2 regions of the Allobosea spartocytisi genome follow, and region 2 is predicted to be linked to the other one. Evidence: predicted binding sites of a transcription regulator. Region 2 holds the regulator's gene; the other holds the start of a gene.

Region 1 (4,501 bases), on a different contig from region 2:
ATCTCTGGTACGGGGCCGAGAGCGGCATCTGCTGCCCGATCAGCATGACCTATGCCGCCGTGCCGGTGCTGAAGCAGGATGCGGGGCGGTGGGCGCAGTGGGGGGTGCTCGTCACGTCGAACCGCTACGATCCGCGGCAGGGGCCGGCGCATCTGAAGACGGGCGCGACCGTCGGCACGGCGATGACGGAGACGCAGGGCGGCTCGGATCTGCGGCAGACGCAGACGCATGCGGAGGATAATCGCGACGGCACATGGTCGCTGCATGGACGGAAATGGTTCTTCTCGGTGCCGCATTCGGACGTGTTCCTGACGCTGGCGCGCACGGGCGAGGGCATTTCCTGCTTTGTCGTGCCGGGCTGGCTGCCGGACGGATCGCGCAACGGCGTCGCGATCCAACGCTTGAAGGACAAGGTCGGCAACCGCTCGAATGCTTCCTCCGAGGTCGAGTTCAGGGGCGCGATCGGCCATCTCATCGGCAAGCCGGGTCGGGGCATCCGCACGGGCCTGTCGATGAACCACAATTCGCGGCTCGACATCGCGGCGGCGTCGTCCGGATTGATGCGGATGGCGGTCTCGCTGGCGGCGCATCACGCGCAGCATCGCCGCGCCTTCCAGAAGGCGTTGATCGACCAGCCGATCATGCAGAACGTGCTCGCCGACATTGCCATCGAGGCGGAAGCCGCGGCCTGGCTCGCCTTCCGGCTGTTCGCGGCGCTCGACCGGCAAGATGAGTCCCCGAGCGAGCGCCTGCTGGCGCGGGTCGGGGCGCCGATCGCGAAATACTGGATCACGCGGCGCGCGCCGGCCGTCGTCACCGAGGCGCTGGAATGCCATGGCGGCAACGGCTTCATCGAGGAGAATCCGATGGCGCGGCTCTACAGGGAGGCGCCGCTCAACGCGATCTGGGAGGGCTCGGGCAATGTCATCTGCCTGGACGTGCTGCGTTCGCTGGCGCGCGAGGAGGGCGCTGTCGATGTATTGCGGGCGGAGTTGATGGCGGCTGCGGGCGCGGACCGGGGCTACGATGCGGCTTTAAAACGGCTGGAAGGCGAGTTGCCGGAGATGATGCGCAATGAGGGGCAGGCGCGGCGATTGACCGAGAAGCTGGCGTTGATGCTGCAGGGCTCGTTGCTGTTGCGTTTCGCGCCGGCCGCGGTGGCGGATGCCTTCATCGCGACGCGGCTGGATGGTGGCTGGTCGGGACAGTTCGGCGATCTGCCGCCGGGCGTCGACGCTGCGGCGCTGGCGCGGCGGGCGGTACCGGCTGCTTGAAACGTCATGCCCGGGCTTGACCCGGGCATCTCTTCATCGCTTTTCCGTCACGAGATGCTCGGGTCAAGCCCGGGCATGACGCGAATGCCTCAAGCTGCTTCCGGCTCGAACGTCATCGCCTCGCCATTGATGCAGTAGCGCAGGCCGGTCGGGGGCGGGCCGTCCGGGAAAACGTGGCCGAGATGGCCGCCGCAATTGGCGCAATGGACCTCGACCCGATGCATGCCGTGGCTGTGATCCTCGCTGGCGCCGACCGCACCTTCCAGCGGTTGGTCGAAGCTCGGCCAGCCGGTGCCACTCTCGAATTTCTTGCCCGATTTGAACAGCTTCTGGCCGCAGCCGGCGCAGGAGAAGGTGCCGGCGCGCTTCTCGTAGTTGAGCGCGCAGGAACCCGCCCGCTCGGTGCCGTGGCCGCGCAGGATGCGATACTGCTCGGGTGTCAGGCGCGCACGCCATTCGGCATCGCTGAGCTGGAAGGGGAAGGTTTCGGCCTGCTTCTTCTCGGCGCCGAACATGCTCGTCAGACCCATGATGATCTCCTTCTCGGCGGATGGCTCGCGATGCCATCGGCTCGGTCCGGCCCAATATGGCTTTTCGGCCGCCGATTTTCAGCCCCCTCGGCGCTGGACCTTGTTTCACGATAGCGGCAGCGCGGGCCCCGTCACCGGACCGTCATGCGACTCCTCTAGTCGGCTCGCCACCTTGAAAGGGGAGGCGGGAACCAGTGACGCAATCGGCACGGACGGTTCGGCGGACGACAACGCTGGGCCTCAGCACGGCGGTCCAGCGCAGCAAACGGCTCTCCAAGGCGGGCCTGCTGGAATGGATGTTCACCCGCGCCTTCTCGGGGCTCGTCTATCCGCAGATATGGGAAGACCCTGTCGTCGACATGGCGGCGCTTGCGCTCAAGGCGGACGATCATGTCGTCGCGATCGCGTCCGGCTCCTGCAACGTCCTTTCCTATCTGACCGCGGCGCCGATCCGCGTCAGCGCGGTCGATCTCAACGGTGCCCATATCGCGCTGGGGCGGCTGAAGCTCGCGGCGCTGGGGCGCATGACGGATTACTCGACCTTCCGCCGCTTCTTCGGCGCGGCCGACCGCCGCGAGAACGTCGCCTTCTACGATGGCGAGATCGCGCCGCATCTCGACGCTGTCTCGCGCGGCTACTGGGAGGGGCGCGGCCTCGGCGGGCGCCGCCGGATCAACCTCTTCGCCAACGGCTTCTACCGCTACGGGCTGCTCGGCCGCTTCATCGGCACCGGCCATCTGCTGGCGCGATTGCTCGGCGGCAATCCCCGCGCGATGTTGGCCGCGCGCGATCTCGCCGAGCAGCGGCAGCTTTACGACCGGCATCTCGCGCCGATGTTCGAGCGCAGGCTGGTGCGCTGGCTGGTGCGCCAGCCGGCCTCGCTCTATGGCCTCGGCATTCCGCCGGCCCAGTACAAGGCACTCGCGGCCGATGGCGAGGACGGCATTCTCGGCGCGCTGCGGCTCAGGCTCGAGCGCCTCGCCTGCGGTTTCGACCTGAAGGACAATTATTTCGCGCAGCAGGCCTTCGGACGCCGCTACGGCGAAGGGGCGGATGCGGCGCTGCCACCCTATCTCCAGCCGCAGAATTTCGAGACCGTGAAGGCCCGGGCCGGTGCGGTCGGCTATCGCCAGAGCGCGATCACGGCCTTCCTGGAAGACCAGCCGGCGAAGAGCTGCGACGCCTATGTGCTGCTCGATGCGCAGGACTGGATGAACGATGCCGACCTCACGGCGCTGTGGTCGCAGATCACGCGCACGGCCAAGCCGGGCGCAAGGGTGATCTTCCGGACCGCGGCCGATGAGCGATTGCTGCCGGGCCGCGTCCCGGCCGCGATCCTCGACCAATGGCGCTATGACGAGGCCCGCAGCCGCGATCTCTGTCGCCAGGACCGCTCCGCGATCTATGGCGGCTTCCATCTCTACACCCTGCCAGGGCAGGCGGCGTGAGCGCGTTCGGGGAGACGGGCTCGGCCGCTGGGCTGATGGACCAGATCTACCGGCATCAACGTCACTTCTACGACGCCAGCCGCAAATTCTACCTGCTTGGCCGCGACCAGCTGATCGAGGGGCTCGCGCCCCCGGCCGGCGCGTCGATCCTGGAGATCGGCTGCGGCACCGGGCGCAACCTGATCAAGATCGCCCGGCGCTATCCGGACTGTGAGTGCTACGGGCTCGACGTCTCCGCCGAGATGCTGGCGACGGCCCGGGCTTCCGTCGCGCGCGCCGGGCTCACCGGCCGGATTAGGCTGGCGCAGGCCGACGCGACCGATTTCGACCCGCAGGCGCTGTTCGGGCGGCCGGGCTTCGACCGCATCGTCATTTCCTATGCGTTGTCGATGATCCCGCCCTGGCAGCCGGTGGTGGCAGAGGCGCTGCGGCGGCTCGCTCCGGGCGGTTCGCTGCATGTCGTCGATTTCGGCGACCAGGCCGGTTTGCCGAGCGCGTTCAAGAACGTGCTGTCGCGCTGGCTCGCGCTGTTCCATGTCGCGCCGCGGGAGGACCTGCCGGCGGTGATGCGCGAGCTGGCGCAAGCGGCCGGGGCCGATTGCCGGGTGAGCGCGCCCTATCGCGGCTATGCGGTGCATGCGGTTGCGGAGATGCCGCGCGGCTAGGGCATTTCGCGTCTGGCCGGACCAGCGTCATCGCGAGGAGCGAAGCGACGAAGCGATCCAGGGGCTGGGCCGAGCCGTTCCACCCAATCCCCCGGGATTGCTGCCCTGCGCGCGCAATGACGAGGGTTCTTGGCGGCTGGCTTCGCGACCCGCTATCGTCCCTGGAATGGAAAGCGCCGATCCCCGACGGCCCGAGAGCCGGTTCGATACATTCCGAGACCGGCTGCGCCAGCTCTATCACGGCCGCTCGCCGACCGGGCTGCGCTTCCGGCTTGCGGTGACGATCGTCGATCTCCTGATCATCGCTTTCTTTATCGCGACGCCGGTCCTGCGGGACGCCTCGACGTTCCTCTGGATCGACTATTCGGTCGCCGTCATCGTGGCTCTGGAAATCGCCGCGCGGTTCCTGGCGTCCTCGAACATGCTGCGGCTCCTGCGCCAGCCGGCGGTCATTCTCGACCTGTTCATTCTGGTGACGCTGCTGGCACCCCAGTGGCTGGAGAATTTCGGCTTTCTGCGCATCCTGCGGCTGTGGTCGCTTTCACAGAAGGGGGTCATCTGGGCGCAATTGCGCAGGACTCCCT
Region 2 (4,501 bases):
GCGCATCTTCAACCGGATCTACTCGCTCTATCCGGAGCAGAAGGCGACCGGCGAGATCATGCTCGACGGGCGCAACATCATCTCCAACGACGTCGATGTGAACGAGCTGCGCTCGCGCGTCGGCATGGTGTTCCAGAAGCCGACGCCCTTCCCGATGTCGATCTACGACAACGTCGCCTTCGGCATCCGCCTCTACGAGAAGCCGCCGAAGTCGGAGCTCGACGACCGCGTCGAGGGCGCACTGCGCCGCGCCGCGCTCTGGGACGAGGTCAAGGACAAGCTGAAGAGCTCCGGCATGGGCCTCTCCGGCGGCCAGCAGCAGCGCCTGTGCATCGCGCGCACCATCGCGCAGAAGCCGGAAGTGATCCTGTTCGACGAGCCGACCTCGGCGCTCGATCCGATCTCGACCGGCAAGATCGAGGACCTGCTGGAGCAGCTCAAGAGCGACTTCACCATCGCCATCGTGACGCACAACATGCAGCAGGCGGCGCGCATCTCGCAGTACACGGCCTTCATGTATCTCGGCGAGGTCATCGAGTTCGCGCCGACCAACACGATCTTCATGAACCCGGCGAAGAAGCAGACGCAGGATTACGTCACCGGCCGGTTCGGCTGAGCGGCGACGGAGGAGGAACCCCATGACCGACCACATCGTCCGCTCCTACGACGCCGATCTCGAAGGCCTTCGCCGCAGCCTCGCCGAAATGGGCGGGATGGCCGAGCGCATGCTCGGCGATGCGACCGTGGCGCTGGTGCGCCGCGACACCACGCTGGCCCAGAAGATCATCTCCGCCGATCAGCGCCTCGACAATCTCCAGCGCGAGGTCGAGGAGAAGGCGGTGCTGACCATCGCCCGGCGCCAGCCGCTGGCCAACGATCTGCGCGAGCTGATCTCCGCCATCCGCATCGCGGCGGATGTCGAGCGTGTCGGCGATCTCGCCAAGAACATCGCCAAGCGCGCCGTCGCCATCTCCGGGCAGTTCCAGCCGCCGCACCGCGCCGTGGTCGGGCTGGAGCACATCAGCCGCCTCGTTCAGGCGCAGCTCAAGGATGTGCTCGACGCTTATGCCGCCGGCAACGAGCAGAAGGCGCTCGAGGTCTGGCGCCGCGACGACGAGATCGACGCGCTCTACACCTCGCTGTTCCGCGAGCTCCTGACCTATATGATGGAAGATCCGCGCAACATCACCTTCTGCACGCATCTTCTGTTCTGCGCCAAGAACATCGAGCGCATCGGCGACCACACCACCAACATCGCCGAGACGATCCACTATCTCATCACCGGTGACTCGCTCGACGCGAACCGGCCGAAGCTCGACACGACCAATATCGAGGTCGAGGCGATCACGGGTAGCTGAGGCTAAGGAATCATGGCGGCACGCATCCTGATCGTCGAGGACGAAGAGCCTCTCACCCTGCTGCTGCGCTACAACCTCGAAGCCGAGGGCTTCGAGGTCGACAGCGTGGCGCGGGGGGACGACGCCGAACTGCATCTGCGCGACCACACGCCCGATCTGGTGCTGCTGGACTGGATGCTGCCGGGCCTTTCCGGCATCGAACTCTGCCGCCGGCTGCGCTCGCGGCGCGACACCGAGCGGGTGCCGATCATCATGTTGACGGCGCGCGGCGAGGAGACCGAGCGGGTGCGCGGGCTCGCGACCGGCGCCGACGACTATGTCGTGAAGCCGTTCTCCCTGCCGGAGCTGACGGCGCGCATCCAGGCGCTGCTGCGCCGGGCGAAGCCCGGCCATGTCGCGGGCCTGCTGCAGGCGGGCGACCTCGAGCTCGACCGCACCACGCGGCGCGTCCGCCGCGCCGGCAGCGAGCTGCATCTGGGGCCGACCGAGTTCCGCCTGCTCGAATTCCTGATGCAGGCACCGGGCCGCGTCTATTCCCGCGCCCAGCTCCTCGACGCCGTCTGGGGCCGGGACGTCTATATCGACGAGCGCACCGTCGACGTGCATGTCGGGCGCCTGCGCAAGGCGATCACCCCTGCCGACGCCAAGGATCCGCTCAGGACCGTGCGCGGCGCGGGCTATGCCTTCGACGAGACGTTCGCCAGAAGCTGACTGCCGCCGGAGCTGACACGCGAGCCGAGCCCCGGCTCGCAGCGCCCGTGCTTCAGGTGTCGGGGCCGCCCTCGATATCGGCGGCCCAGGCCAGGGCGGCTTCGCGCTCGGCCGGCGGGAAGGTACGGATCTCGACGAAGGGGACTACCGGGGCGAAGAGCCGCGCGACGCGATCGAGCCAGCCCTTCTCGACGATGATCGCCTCCTTGGGGAAGCGCCTGAGTTCCCAGAGCTTGCCGAAGCTGTAGCGCGCGTCCTTCCAGGCCGCGGCGAAGGTCATGTCGTCGAAGGCGGTGATATCGGCGAGGATCGCGACCTTCTCGTGCCGGCTCAGCCGGTCTTCGACATCGGCGGCGACGCGCTCGATATCGGCCGGCTCGATGGTGCCGCTGAGCGCGATGGCGAGAACATGGTCGGGAGCCGGAAGAATGGTGATCATGGCGGCCTCCTCCTGTGCCGATGTCAACGCATGGCCGGCCGGGAGGTTGCGGGCGCTCAGGCTGCTCGCGTCGCCGCGTCGAAAGCCGCGGCCTCCGTCCTCAGCCAGGCGATGAAGGCGTCGAGGCCGGGGCGCGAGGGCTGGTCCAGGCGGCGGGTCAGCCAGCAGCCGGTGACGCTGGTGAAGCCGATATCGAGCGGGTTGACCAGCGCGCCCGAAGCCAGTTCCTCGGCGACATAGCAGCGTGGCGCCAGCGCGACGCCGAGCCCCGCGACCGCGGCGCGGATGATGACGGAGTAATAGCCGTAGCGGACGGTATGGGCCGGCACCGCGCCGCGCAGGCCATGCGCCTCGGTGAACTCGGCCCAGAAGGCCGGCATCTGGTAATGCTGCAGCAGCGTCATCTTCTGGATGTCGGCGGCGCGGCGGAAACCGCTCATGCGCTCCAGCAATTCGGGCGCGGCGACGAGGGCGACATCGCGGCCGAACAGATAATGCGCCTCCTTGCCGGGCCAGGGCGGGGTGCCGTGGTTGATCTCGATGTCCGGCTCTTCCGTCTCGTTTTCGCTGACATAGTTGGTGAACTGGACGTCGACGCCGGGATGGGCCTCGGCGAAGACGGGGAAGCGCTCCATCAGCCAGCGCTCGCCGGCGATGGCGACCATGTGCAACCGGATCGGCCGGGCGATGGCGACGCGCTCGGCCAGGCGCATCGCACCGCGTTCCATCTGCTCCAGGGCGGCTTCGGCATAGGGCAGGTAGATCGCGCCGGCCTCGGTCAGCTTGAGGCCGACCGGATTGCGCTCGAACAGCACCGTGCCGAGATGGTGCTCGAGCGACAGGATCTGCTTGGAGACCGCGCTCTGCGTCAGGTTGACGACGCCGGCGGCGCGGGCGGTCGAGCCCAGTCGCGCGACGGTGACGAAGGCGCGCATGGCGGTGGAGGAGGGCGGGGGCCGCAAGGCCATGGGTATTCCGTTTTGGACTAGGCTACCGGAGATCGTTTCGTTTGCTGGCTGCCGGGTCAAGAGGTCATTCTTACGCTTGGGGAGGAGGGGCTCGCATGAATTTGACAATCTGCCCGTGCTGCGGTGGTTTCCGCGGACCAACGGCTTCGCGGTCGATGGCGCTTTCGAGAGCCGCCGGCAAGCCCGTCCGGGAGTGCCGTCGATGAGCCATGCCGTCACCTCGCCGGTCGCCAGCCGCGATCTGGCCGCGATCGCGCGACTCAGGATCGTGCCGCGTCGCTTCTATGGGCGCTGGGTCGCGGCGGCGCTCATCATCGCTGTCCTCGCCTGGATTATCGCCGCCTTCGTCAAGGGCGACATCGCCTGGCCGGTGGTCGGGCAGTTCTTCACCGCGCCCGCGATCCTCTCCGGTCTCGGCAACACGCTGATCATGACGGTCTGCGCGATGACGCTGGGCATCGTGCTCGGCGTGATCTTCGCGATCATGTACATGTCGCCGAACCCGGTGCTGCGCAGCGTCGCGCTGTTCTACATCTGGTTCTTCCGCGGCACGCCGCTGCTGCTGCAGCTCCTGATCTGGTTCAACCTGGCGCTGGTCTTCCCGACCATCGGCATTCCCGGGCTGTTCTCCTGGCGCACGATCGACATCATCGGTCCGTTCATGGCGACGCTGCTCGGGCTCGGCATGAACCAGGGCGCCTATACCGCCGAGGTGGTGCGCAGCGGCATCCTCTCCGTCGATACCGGGCAGACCGAAGCCGCCAAGGCGATCGGCATGACGCGGCTGACGGCGCTGCGCCGCATCGTGCTGCCGCAGGCGATGCGCGTCATCATTCCGCCAGTCGGCAACGAGGTGATCAGCATGGTGAAGCTGACCTCGGTGGCGAGCGTGATCCAGTATGCCGAGATCCTGCGCAACGCCCAGACGATCTATTTCGCCAATGCCCGCGTCATCGAATTGCTGATCGTCGCCGCCGGCTGGTATCTGCTCGTGGTGACGCTGCTGCAGATCGGGCAGTATTTCC

The links. Region 2 encodes PhoB, which activates phosphate uptake and scavenging genes when phosphate is short. Its sites were predicted from a motif close to TGTCATNNANCTGTCAT; they were not measured.
Region 1: the regulator PhoB is predicted to act here: its motif matches at 1,934-1,950, upstream of IED13_RS09020 (BtaA family protein).

Annotation. Positions count from the first base shown of each region.
Region 1 covers NZ_JACXWY010000004.1:313,832-318,332, forward strand. The annotation lists gene IED13_RS09010 (acyl-CoA dehydrogenase family protein) at 1-1,274, shown strand, start outside; gene msrB (peptide-methionine (R)-S-oxide reductase MsrB) at 1,364-1,804, opposite strand; gene IED13_RS09020 (BtaA family protein) at 1,999-3,252, shown strand; gene IED13_RS09025 (class I SAM-dependent methyltransferase) at 3,288-3,917, shown strand; gene IED13_RS09030 (potassium channel family protein) at 4,084-4,501, shown strand, end outside.
Region 2 covers NZ_JACXWY010000015.1:52,254-56,754, reverse strand. The annotation lists gene pstB (phosphate ABC transporter ATP-binding protein PstB) at 1-616, shown strand, start outside; gene phoU (phosphate signaling complex protein PhoU) at 639-1,358, shown strand; gene phoB (phosphate regulon transcriptional regulator PhoB) at 1,371-2,069, shown strand; gene IED13_RS20465 (SpoIIAA family protein) at 2,122-2,508, opposite strand; gene IED13_RS20460 (LysR substrate-binding domain-containing protein) at 2,565-3,476, opposite strand; gene IED13_RS20455 (amino acid ABC transporter permease) at 3,679-4,501, shown strand, end outside.